3 regions of the Ancylobacter polymorphus genome follow, and region 2 is predicted to be linked to each of the others. Evidence: predicted binding sites of a transcription regulator. Region 2 holds the regulator's gene; each other region holds the start of a gene.

Region 1 (3,921 bases), 2.0 Mb from region 2:
GAGAGCACGTTGTTGATGACGGTCGGCTTCTGGAACAGGCCCTTATGCGCCGGCAGCGGCGGCTTGGCGCGCACCGTGCCGCGCTTGCCTTCCAGGCTGTCGAGCAGCGCGGTTTCCTCGCCGCACACATAGGCGCCGGCGCCCATGCGCACTTCCATATCGAAGCTGTAGGGCGAACCGGCAATGTTGACGCCCAGCATGCCATGGGCGCGCGCCACCTCGATCGCCTTCTCCATCGCCCAGATGGCGTGGGGATATTCGGAACGGGTGTAGACATAGCCCTTGGTGGCGCCCACCGCGATGCCGGCGATGGTCATGCCCTCGATCAGCTCGAAGGGGTCGCCTTCCATGATCATGCGGTCGGCGAAGGTGCCGCTGTCGCCTTCGTCGGCATTGCAGACGATGTATTTGCGGTCGGCCTTGGCATCGGCCACGGTCTTCCACTTGATCGCGGTCGGGAAGCCGGCGCCGCCACGGCCGCGCAGGCCGGACTTCTTCACTTCCTCGATGATCTCGGCCGGCCCGAGCTGCAGCGCGCGCTCCAGGCCCTTATAGCCGCCATGCGCGCGGTAATCGGCATAGGAGGCCGGGTCGATGATGCCGCAGCGGGCGAAGGTGAGCCGGGTCTGCTTGGCGAGGAAGGGGTGCTCCTCCGGCTTGCCGATGCGCAGCGCATGCGCGCCGCCGGTGAGGAAGCCGGCCGCGAACAGGCCCTCGACATCGCCAGCCTCGACAGGGCCATAAGCGATGCGGCCCTCGGGCGTGACGACCTCGATCATCGGCTCAAGCCAGAGCATACCGCGCGAGCCGTTGCGCACGATCTCCACCGGCTGGCGCGCCGAAACGGCAGCGGCGGCGATCGCCTCGGCCACCTCGTCGGCGCCGCAGGCGATGGCGCAGGCATCCTTGGGAACGTAGATGCGGATGGTCACGACTGGGCCTCCTCGATCAGGGCGTCGAGCCGGCGCTCGTTGAGCCGCGCGACGATCCGCCCGTCCAGCATGGCGGAGGGCGCGGTCGCGCACAGGCCGAGGCAGTAGATGGGCTCCACGGTGACGCGGCCATCGGCCGTGGTCTCACCGAGCTTGCAGCCGAGCCGGTGTTCTGCATGTTCGGCCAGCGCATCGCCGCCCGCCGCCTGGCAGGCTTCGGCGCGGCACAGCTTCAGCACATGGCGGCCGGCGGGCTCGTGGCGGAAATCGTGATAGAAGGTCACGACGCCATGCACTTCGGCGCGCGAGACGTTCAGCTTCTCGGCCAGCATGGGCACGACGGCGTCGGGAACGTGGCCGAACGTCTCCTGCACCGCGTGGAGCATCGGCATCAGCGGGCCTTCCAGATGAGAAAACTCATCGATGACCGCGCGGGCACGCTCGTCGCTCCAGGGTTCGTAATGCGGCATTTCTCCCGTAGCCTTCTTTTAGAATTTTCCAAAGGTAAGGATGGTACGCGCCGAAACCGAAATCAATTCAGGTGTTCCGTGCCACGATAGAATTTCTCTATCATCAATCAGGCGGGTAGGCGCTTAACGTTCTGTTCATGTTCCACTCGGTTTGTTCTCTTATTGTTCTTGACCTTCGCGTTCTGGGCCGTATTCTGCCACCAGCGGGTGCGGAAAGGCGGCGCCCCGACGTGCATTGCCGGATCTCCTGGGAGAGGGTGCGATGGTCCAGCGCGTGGCGACGGTGGCGTTCGAGGGGGTGGAGACCCGTCCCGTCGATGTTCAAGTTCAGGTGAGCCCCGGCCTGCCGGCCTTCAATCTCGTCGGCCTGGCCGACAAGGCGGTCACCGAAGCGAAGGAACGGGTGCGCGCCGCCCTCACCGCCTCCGGCCTGGCGCTCCCCGCCCGCCGCATCACCGTCAACCTCGCCCCCGCCGACCTGCCGAAGGAAGGCAGCCATTACGATCTTCCTATCGCCCTCGGCCTGATGGCGGCGATCGGCGCCATCGGTCCGGACGCGCTGGAAGGCTTCACCGTGGTGGGCGAACTCGCGCTCGACGGGCGCATCGCCGCCGTCTCCGGCGTGCTGCCGGCGGCCATCGGCGCCAATGCGCGCGGCCACGGGCTCATCTGCCCGGAAGCGTGCGGGCCGGAAGCGGCCTGGGCCAGCCCCGACATGGCGGTGCTGGCGCCGCACTCGTTGATCCAGCTGGTCAATCACTTCGCCGGCCGCCAATTCCTCAGTCGTCCCGAGCCGCGGCTGGAGGCGGGATCCGCCCAGTTGCCCGACCTCGCCGATGTGAAGGGCCAGGAAACGGCCCGCCGGGCGCTGGAGATCGCCGCCGCCGGGCGCCACAATCTTCTGCTCAGCGGCCCGCCCGGCGCCGGCAAATCCATGCTGGCGCAGCGCCTGCCCTCGCTGCTGCCGCCGCTCACCCCCTCGGAGTTGCTGGAAGTGTCAATGGTCGCCTCGGTGGCCGGGACGCTGCAGGGCGGGGCGCTGACCAGCCGGCGCCCGTTCCGCGCGCCGCACCATTCCGCCAGCATGGCGGCGATGGTGGGCGGCGGCATGCGGGCCCGGCCGGGCGAGGTCTCGCTGGCGCATAATGGCGTGCTGTTCCTCGACGAATTGCCGGAATTCGCTCCCGCCGTGCTCGATTCGCTGCGCCAGCCGCTGGAGACCGGCGAGGCGGTCATCGCCCGCGCCAATCACCGCATTTCCTATCCCGCCCGCTTTCAGCTGATCGCGGCGATGAATCCCTGCCGCTGCGGCCGCGCCGGCGAACCGGGGCAGAGCTGCCGGCGCGGCCCGCGCTGCGCGGCGGAATATCAGGCGCGCCTCTCCGGCCCGTTCCTCGACCGGGTCGACCTGCATCTCGACGTGCCGGCGGTCGCAGCGGTCGATCTCGTGCGCCCCGGCCCCTCCGAGCCCAGCGCGGCCGTGGCGCGGCGGGTGGCGCAGGCGCGGGTGCTGCAGCGCGAGCGCTTCCTGGCGCTCGGCCGACCTGACCTGTTCACCAATGCCGAGGCGACGGGCCCTATCCTCGAAGAGATCGCCACGCCCGACGCCGCCGGCACGGCCCTGCTGGCGGACGCGGCCAAGCTGATGCGCCTCTCCGCCCGCGGCTATCACCGGGTGCTGCGGGTGGCGCGCACCCTTGCCGATCTCGCCGGCGCGGAGACGGTCGGCCGGGGACACCTGGCCGAGGCCTTGGCCTACCGCGCCGCTGCGGACCGCCACGCCGCCGCCGCCTGACGGCGCCAGCGGACGGGGGGCCTGCCGGGGCCATTTAGCGTGTGTCGCAGCTCGCTCCACCCGCGCGGTGCAAGCCGGATCAGTCGTCATCGCCGCCCCGCCCGCGCAGCCGCATTGACCCCGACGGCCCCCCGGCTTCGGTGCCGAGCGCGGGGCGCCCGGCACCGGTGCGACCCGCGCCCCGTCTGTCACATGACCGTCCGAGAAATGTGATTCCTGTCACAAAACGCTATAGTGAAGGCAGCGTGGGGGATCGGACATGACGCAGCTTTTCGCCGAAGGGACTGTCGAAACACCGCCCAGCTCGCGCTTTGCCGCCTCGCTCAACGCTCCCGGCCTCTCGGCCCTGCGCAGCTTCTTTACCCCGCGAACGGCCCTGCCCGGTGCCGCGCCGCTGCGGCTGGTGCCGGCGGCGCTTACCCCCTCCCGCCTGATGCCGGCCTTGCGCTCCTATTCCGGCGTGCGCCATCGCGGCAGCCGGGGTGAGCCCGGCCCGGCAACGCTGGGGCGCATCGGCGCGCTCGAAGTGCGGCTCGCAGTGACGGCAGCGGATGTGCGCCGCGCCCAGCGCCTGCGCTACGAAGTGTTCTATGAGGAAATGTCGGCGACCCCGGCCGCCGCCATGCGGCTCGCCCGGCGCGATGTCGACGCCTTTGACGGCATTTGCGATCACCTTCTCGTGCTCGACCATGAGTCCTGCCGCATGGTGCGCGGCCGGAGCGTG
Region 2 (3,921 bases):
AGGGCGCCGACGCCATCGTCATCCAGGAAGACACGCGCCGTGCGGGCGACAGCGTCACGGTGACGGAAGCCGCGACCGCCGGCCGCCACATCCGTCGCGCCGGTGGCGACTTCGCCGCGGGCGAGACGCTGCTGCCGGCCGGCCACCGCCTGCGTGCGCGCGACCTCGCCCTTGTCGCCGCCGGCGATGTCGACATGGTATCCGTGGCGCGCCGCCCCCGTGTCGCGCTGCTCTCCACCGGCGACGAGCTGGTGCGGCCGGGTACAGGCGCGGGGGTGCATCAGGTGATCGTCTCCAATATCTACTCCGTCGCCGCCCTCGCCCGTGGCGCCGGGGCGGAGGTGATCGACCTCGGCATCCTCCCCGACCGCATGGACGCGACCGAGACCGGCGTGCGGGCCGCGCTCGATGGCGGCTTCGACGTGCTGGTGACGACGGGCGGCGCCTCTGTGGGGGACCACGACCTCATCGCCCCGGCGCTCACGGCGCAGGGGGTCGACCTCGCCGTGCACAAGATCGCGCTGCGGCCGGGCAAGCCGCTGATGTTCGGCCGTTCCGGCGCGACGCGCACGCAGGTTCTGGGGCTGCCGGGCAACCCGGTTTCCGCCCATGTCTGCGCGCTGCTGTTCCTCGTGCCGCTGATCAAGGCGCTGCAGGGGCTGGCGGTGCCGCCCCATCCCGCGCTGGAGCCGGCCCGGCTGGCCGGGGACGTGAAGGCAAACGAGCAGCGCATGGATTTCCAGCGAGCCGAAATCGTCGGCCATGCGGAAGGTGTGCCGCTGGTGCGGCCGCTGCCGGTGCAGGACAGTTCCATGCTGCGCAACCTCGCCCGCGCCGATGTGCTGCTGGTCCGCCGGCCCCACGCGCCGGCGGCCATGGCCGGGGAACCCTGCGAGATTCTGCGCCTGGAGGATTGACGCCGCCCCGCCACGCCTGTGTTCTCAACGCTTGGCTGGCGAAGGAGGGGCTGCGCATGGACATCGATCTTCCCGAGGTGGTGGCCGAAGTCCGCGCCGCCTTCGAGCGCTATGAGCGGGCGCTGGTGGCCAACGATGTCGCCGAACTCGACGCGCTGTTCTGGGATGATGCCCGCACCCTGCGCTATGGCGGGGGCGAGAATCTCTATGGCATCGCGGCGATCCGCGCCTTCCGCGCCGCCCGCTCGCCGGCCGGGCTGGAACGGACACTCGACGGCACGGTGATCACCACCTATGGCCGCGACATGGCGGTGGCCTCCACCCTGTTCCGGCGGGAGACCGCGCCGGGGCGGGTCGGCCGGCAGATGCAGACCTGGATGCGCACGCCGGAAGGGTGGAAAGTGGTGGCTGCCCATGTCAGCGTGATCGACGACCCTCTCTGAGCCCTTGGTGAAGCCCGGCGCGGCGGCTACACATGGGATGGCCGCCCGGCATTCGGGCGCGCCCGTCGGTTCTGTGTTCGCTCATGTCGGTGCTGCCTGTCCGCCTGCCGCTCGATCGGCCCACCTCCCCCTCCCGACCGGCGCCGGGCCGGCCGGGGCGCACGACGCGCGCGGAAGAGTTGCGCATGCAGCTTGCCGACGAAATCACCCGCGGCACGCTGCCTCCCGGTTCGGCGCTCGACGAGACCGCGCTCGCCGCCCGCTTCGGCGTGTCGCGCACCCCCGTGCGGGAGGCGCTGCGCGAACTCGTCGCCTCCGGCCTGGTCGACGCCCGCCCGCATCGCGGCGCCGTGGTGGCACGCCCGAGCGTCGCGCGGCTGCAGAACATGTTCGAGGTGATGGCCGAGCTGGAAGCGCTCTGCGCCGGCCTGTGCGCGCTCAAGATGACACCGCCCGAGCGACGGCAGCTGGAACAATTGCATGCCGAGATGGGCGAACTCATGCGGCTGGGGGATTTCGCCGCCTATCGCGAGGCCAATGAACTGTTCCACACCTCGGTCTATGCCGGCAGCCACAACGACTATCTGATCGAACTGACGCTCGGCACGCGCCGGCGCCTGTCCCCGTTCCGCCGCGCGCAGTTCCGCGCGCTCGGCCGCCTCGCGCTCTCGCATGCCGAGCACGACCGGGTGACGACGGCCATTCTGCGCGGCGACCGCGACGGCGCGGCCGGCGCGATGCGCGACCACATCGCCATCGTCCACGACGCCTATGAGCAATACGCCCAGACGCTGTGACAACGGGACGGGACACGCCGATGCGCGCCGATGGCCGTGCCGGAGGTATTTAACCTCTCTTTACCCATTGTGGAACACAATAAGAACGGCTAGTCTTTGTTCGTGATTTGTTTCGTTCCGGCGCCGTCCGGCAGACGGGGTTGTCTTGATGCTCACCCGCAAACAGCATGAGCTGCTTCTGTTCATCAATGAACGCCTCCAGAAGGACGGCGTGCCCCCTTCCTTCGAGGAGATGAAGGAGGCGCTGGACCTGCGGTCGAAGTCCGGCATCCACCGGCTGATCACGGCGCTGGAAGAGCGCGGCTTCATCCGCCGCCTGCCAAACCGCGCGCGGGCGCTGGAGGTGGTGCGCCTGCCGGAAGACGCTCAGCCGCCGAAGCCGGCCCGTCCCTTCTCGCCCAATGTGATCGAGGGAAATCTCGGCAAGGTTCGCCCGCCCTCCGACGACGATTCGGAGCGGCGCGTGGTGCCGATCCCGGTCATGGGCCGCATCGCCGCCGGCACGCCGATTTCCGCCATCCAGTCGCGCGACCACACCATCAGCATGCCGCCGGAAATGCTGTCGGGCGGGGAGCATTTCGCGCTCGAAGTGCGCGGTGATTCGATGATCGAGGCCGGCATTCTCGACGGCGACCTGGCGCTGATCCGTAAATGCGACGCCGCCAGCACCGGCGAGATTGTCGTCGCGCTGATCGACGATGAGGAAGCGACCCTCAAGCGCCTGCGCCGCAAGGGCGCCTCGGTGGCGCTGGAAGCCGCCAACCCCGCCTATGAGACGCGGATTTTTGGCCCTGACCGGGTTCGCATCCAGGGCAAGCTTGTGGGGCTTTTCCGGCGCTATTGAGCGGCGTCGGCGGCCGGTGGTGCCTCGTCATCGGTGGCGAGCGGTCCGGCAGCAGCGGGGTCGGCGCCGATCGCCGAGGGATCGGCGGGTGAGCTGGATGGCGCCCCTTGCCGCGATGCGCCAGCGGCGGAGGCGGGTTCACTTGCAGGTGTTGGCGGCGACTGGGTTTTCGGCTCCCACGGCCGTGTGCCCGGCCCGCGGCGGGCAAAGGCGAGGGTGAGACGTCCATCCGGCTGAAGCGTGGCGGAGACACCGCCCACAGAAATTCGCGGATCGCGGTAGATCACCGTCGCCGCGCAGTCCAGCGGCGGCGCGAAGGGCGTCACCAGCACAGCCGCGAGACGGCAATCATCCTCCAGCGAATCCCGGTCGCGCGACAGGGCGACCAATCGCCCGTCCGGCAGAGCGAGGGTACAGCCGAGCGGATCGCAGGCGGCGGCGGCCGTAAGATCCTTCGCGCCGAAGCGTGACCGCGCGCCATCCGCGCTCAACCATTGCTCCACCGCAAAGCGCCCGCCCACGCCGCTGTCGCGATCGCCCATCACGGCGAGCGCGCCATCCCTCCCCCGCACCGCGACGGTTCGCGCCTCCGTATCGACATAGAGGTCAGGGCGCGGCGCCGTGGCCGCGACGGCGAGGCCGGCGGTGGCCAGCACCGGCGCCAGCAGCACAAGGCGGGTGCGGGCGAGGCAGAGCACGACCAGCCCGAGGCTGATCAGCACCAGGCTCGCCACCGGCATCGCCGGCACGCCGCGATCCGCGCCGGGCAGCGCAGCGACGAGATCGGAAATATCGCGCATCCGGGCGAGGCCCCAGCCCATCAGCCGCCACGCCGGATCATCCCAGCCGAACGGAATCAGAACCGCCCCGGCGAGGCCGGCCGGCATGACGATGAACGACACCACCGGCGCGGCGCCGAG
Region 3 (3,921 bases), 410 kb from region 2:
GGGTCCTTGCCATGGCCGCGCGCTTCGATGTCGCGGTCCTTGATCGCGGCATTGACGAGGCGCAGCGTGCCGAGGCGGCGCTTGTCCTGGGCCTTCATGGCCTCTTTCAGCGAGGTGTTGATGTCGTCGCGCAGCACGTCGGCCAGCCTTCCTGAAATCCGCGAGTCGGCATCTGCGCCCGATTCGGGGCCGCACGCCGCACGCGCCAATGGATGTTTCACCCGCGGGGTTTCTGCCCCCTCCGGCGGTCGCCGCCCGATCGCGAAAGGCGCCGCGCAGCAGAGCCCGGCGCAGCCATCCGCAATTCGTGGGCCAGATACGCAGTGTGGAGGCTGGCATCCGGCGCGGCAACGGACTAATTAGGGCACACGATGACAGGGAACAAGATCAATGAACGGTAGCGCTGAACAGCACTCCGGCGATGACGTGTGGGCCGAGCCGCTCGCGACCGCCGTCCTCGTCCTGGCCGATGGCACGGTCCTCGAAGGCTTCGGCCTCGGCGCCACGGGCCACGCGGTGGGCGAAGTTTGCTTCAACACCGCCATGACCGGCTATCAGGAAGTGCTCACCGATCCGTCCTATGCCGGGCAGATCATCACCTTCACCTTCCCCCATATCGGCAATGTCGGCACCAATGAGGAAGACGTGGAAACCGTCTCCATGGCCGGCGCCTCCGGTGTGCGCGGCGTGGTGCTGCATTCCGCCATCACCGACCCGTCGAATTACCGCGCCACACGGCATTTCGACGCCTGGCTGAAGGCGCGCGGCATCATCGCGATTTCCGGCATCGACACCCGGGCGCTGACCGCGCTGATCCGCGACGGCGGCATGCCGAACGCGGTGATCGCCCATGCGCCGGACGGCCAGTTCGATCTTGCCGCGCTGAAGGCGGAAGCCGCCGCCTGGCCGGGGCTGGAGGGCATGGACCTGGTGCCGATGGTCACCACCGCCCAGCGCTTCAACTGGGACGAGACGACCTGGAGCTGGCCGCAGGGCTATGGCCAGCAGACCGCCCCGGCGCACCATGTCGTCGCCGTCGATTACGGCATCAAGCGCAACATTCTGCGCCTGCTCGCCCGCGCCGGCTGCAAGGTCACGGTGGTGCCCGCCACCGCCACGGCGGAGGAGATCCTGGCGCTGCAGCCCGATGGCGTATTCCTCTCCAACGGCCCCGGCGACCCGGCGGCGACGGGGGAATATGCGGTGCCGGTCATCCGCGAGATCATCGATCGCGGCGTGCCGACCTTCGGCATCTGCCTCGGCCACCAGATGATCGGCCTCGCCGTCGGCGGGCGCACGGTGAAGATGCACCAGGGTCACCATGGCGCGAACCACCCGGTCAAGGACATGACCACCGGCAAGGTCGAGATCACCTCGATGAATCACGGCTTCGCCGTCGACCGCGACAGCCTGCCGGCCAGCGCCACCGAAACCCATGTCTCGCTGTTCGACGGCTCCAATGCCGGCATCGCGCTGACCGACAAGCCGGTGTTCTCGGTGCAGTACCACCCGGAAGCCAGCCCGGGCCCGCAGGACAGCCATTATCTGTTCGACCGCTTCGTCGAGCTGATCGCCAAGAACAAGGCGGCGTGACACGCCGCCCGCGAAGACCCTCGCCGGCCGCCGCGCCGGTGAGGGTCATGGCGCGGACATGGGCATCGCCCGCATCAGCAATGCGCCGCTGTTCACCAAGGGCGGAACAGGCGACGGTATTTTTGGTGGGTTGATACGATCAAATAGGGAACATAAAGTGAACGTGGGAGGAATTCCACGTGGATGACACTCTGAGGACCAAGCTCGGCATTCTCGCCGACGCCGCCAAATACGATGCCTCCTGCGCCTCTTCCGGCGCACGCGGGCGTAAGGCGGAGAAGGACGGCATCGGTTCGACCACCGGCATGGGCATCTGCCACTCCTACACGCCGGACGGGCGCTGCGTGTCGCTGCTGAAAATCCTGCTGACCAATTACTGCCTGTTCGACTGCGCCTATTGCATCAACCGGCGTTCCTCCAATGTGCGGCGGGCGCGGTTCAGCGTCGAGGAAGTGGTGGCGATCACGCTCGGTTTCTACAAGCGCAATTACATCGAGGGCCTGTTCCTCTCCTCCGGCATCATCCGCTCGCCGGACTACACGATGGAACAGATGATGCTCGTCGCCCGCCGGCTGCGGCAGGAGCATGGCTTCGCCGGCTATATCCACCTCAAGGCCATCCCCGAGGCCAGCCCCTGGCTGGTGGAGCAGGCCGGGCTGTGGGCGGACCGGCTCTCGGTGAATGTCGAACTCGCCTCCGACATCAGCCTGAAGGCGCTGGCGCCGGAAAAGGACGCGCCCGGCATCAAGGCGACGATGGGCCAGATGCGGGAGCGCATCACCGAGGCACGCGCGGAAAAGCGCCGCTTCGCCCCCGCCGGCCAGAGCACGCAGATGATCGTCGGCGCCGATGCCACCACCGATGCGGCAGTGCTGGAGACCAGCGCCGGCCTCTATGGTGGCTTTGGTCTGAAGCGCGTCTACTACTCCGCCTTCAGTCCCATTCCCGAGGCCAGCCGCGTGCTGCCGGTGAAGGCCGCGCCGTTGGTCCGCGAGCACCGGCTCTACCAGGCGGACTGGCTGCTGCGCTTCTACGGCTTCTCCGTCGACGAGATCGCTGCGGGCGGTGCGGGCGGCATGCTCGATCTCGACATCGACCCCAAACTCGCCTGGGCGCTGAAGCACCGCGAGCAGTTTCCGGTGGACGTGAACGCAGCCGACCGCGAGGCGCTGCTGCGCGTGCCCGGTCTCGGCGCCCGCGCGGTGGAGCGCATCCTGCGGGCAAGACGCCAGACGAGGCTGACGCTCGACGACATCGCCCGGGTGAGCACCGGGGTGAAGCGGGCGCGCGCCTTCCTCATCACCGCCGACCATCACCCGCTCAAGCTCACCGACCGCACGAATCTGCGCGCCCGCCTCGCCCCGCCGGCACGCCAGCTGGAGCTGTTCGCGTGAGCGTGGCGGCGGCGCGCGGCACGCCGGGCGACATCCGCGAGGTCGCGCTGCGCTTCGGCGCCGACCGCGCTGGATTTCGTGCCGCCGTGCGGACGCTGGTGGCGGCACAGGTGCCGCCGGCGCGCGTGGTCTGGCGGATGGCGGTGCCGGGCGAGCCGGCCATGGAGGGCGGCGGCGACCTGTTCGGCAGCCCCGGGCCGGGGATCGCGTCCGGCGGCGCGCCGGCCCTCGCTCTGCCGCGCGCGGTCGCGACGCTGGCCGATCTCGTGCTCTGCCACCGCGATCCCGCGCGCTTCGCCCTGCTCTACACGCTGATCTGGCGCGTGACGCAGGGCGAGCGGCAACTGGCCGACAACCCGGCCGATCCGCTGGTGCATCGTCTCGGGCGCATGGCGAAGGCGGTGCGCCGCGACATTCACAAGATGCACGCCTTCGTGCGCTTCAAGGCGCTGGGAGTGGAGAACGGGCGGGAGCGTTTCGTCGCCTGGTTCGAGCCGGAGCATTTCACCCTGGAAGCCGCCGCGCCGTTCTTCCGCACCCGCTTTCCCGCCATGGACTGGGCGATTCTCACACCGCAAGGCACGGTGGGCTGGAAGGACCACACGCTCGCCTTCGGCCCGCCCGCAAGCCGGCCCACTCTGCCGGAGGGCGACGGCTTCGAGGAAGGCTGGCTCGCCTATTACGCTAGCGCCTTCAACCCGGCCCGCGCCAACCCCCAGATGATGAGGACAGAGATGCCGAAGAAGTACTGGGCGAATCTCCCGGAGGCCCGCCTCATTCCCACGCTGCTCGAAGGCGCCCCCGCCCGCGTCGCCGACATGCTGGCGCGCGAGGCCGCCACGCCGCGCAAGCGCGACCCGCAAAGGGCGGTGGCGGCGATGGCGCAGCAGGCGCCAAGCAGCCTTGAGGCATTGAACGCCCTCATCGCCGCCTC

What was found. The regulator LexA, encoded in region 2, represses DNA repair genes until DNA is damaged. The targets are predictions, from matches to a motif close to TGTTCNNNNTGTGTTCNG.
Region 1: K9D25_RS05660 (YifB family Mg chelatase-like AAA ATPase) is a predicted target of LexA. The motif match lies at 1,555-1,572, and genes of this name have one in related genera.
Region 3: K9D25_RS13150 (putative DNA modification/repair radical SAM protein) is a predicted target of LexA. The motif match lies at 1,740-1,757, and genes of this name have one in related genera.

Annotation. Positions count from the first base shown of each region.
Region 1 is NZ_CP083239.1:1,203,238-1,207,158, forward strand. Features, by position in the region: gene K9D25_RS05650 (formate dehydrogenase beta subunit) at 1-932, opposite strand, end outside; gene K9D25_RS05655 (formate dehydrogenase subunit gamma) at 929-1,402, opposite strand; gene K9D25_RS05660 (YifB family Mg chelatase-like AAA ATPase) at 1,665-3,197, shown strand; gene K9D25_RS05665 (GNAT family N-acetyltransferase) at 3,457-3,921, shown strand, end outside.
Region 2 is NZ_CP083239.1:3,191,209-3,195,129, reverse strand. Features, by position in the region: gene K9D25_RS15065 (molybdopterin molybdotransferase MoeA) at 1-917, shown strand, start outside; gene hpxZ (oxalurate catabolism protein HpxZ) at 974-1,360, shown strand; gene K9D25_RS15055 (GntR family transcriptional regulator) at 1,444-2,157, shown strand; gene lexA (transcriptional repressor LexA) at 2,306-3,001, shown strand; gene K9D25_RS15045 (ComEC/Rec2 family competence protein) at 2,995-3,921, opposite strand, start outside.
Region 3 is NZ_CP083239.1:2,779,284-2,783,204, reverse strand. Features, by position in the region: gene K9D25_RS13160 (GatB/YqeY domain-containing protein) at 1-137, opposite strand, end outside; gene carA (glutamine-hydrolyzing carbamoyl-phosphate synthase small subunit) at 391-1,593, shown strand; gene K9D25_RS13150 (putative DNA modification/repair radical SAM protein) at 1,773-2,987, shown strand; gene K9D25_RS13145 (UdgX family uracil-DNA binding protein) at 2,984-3,921, shown strand, end outside.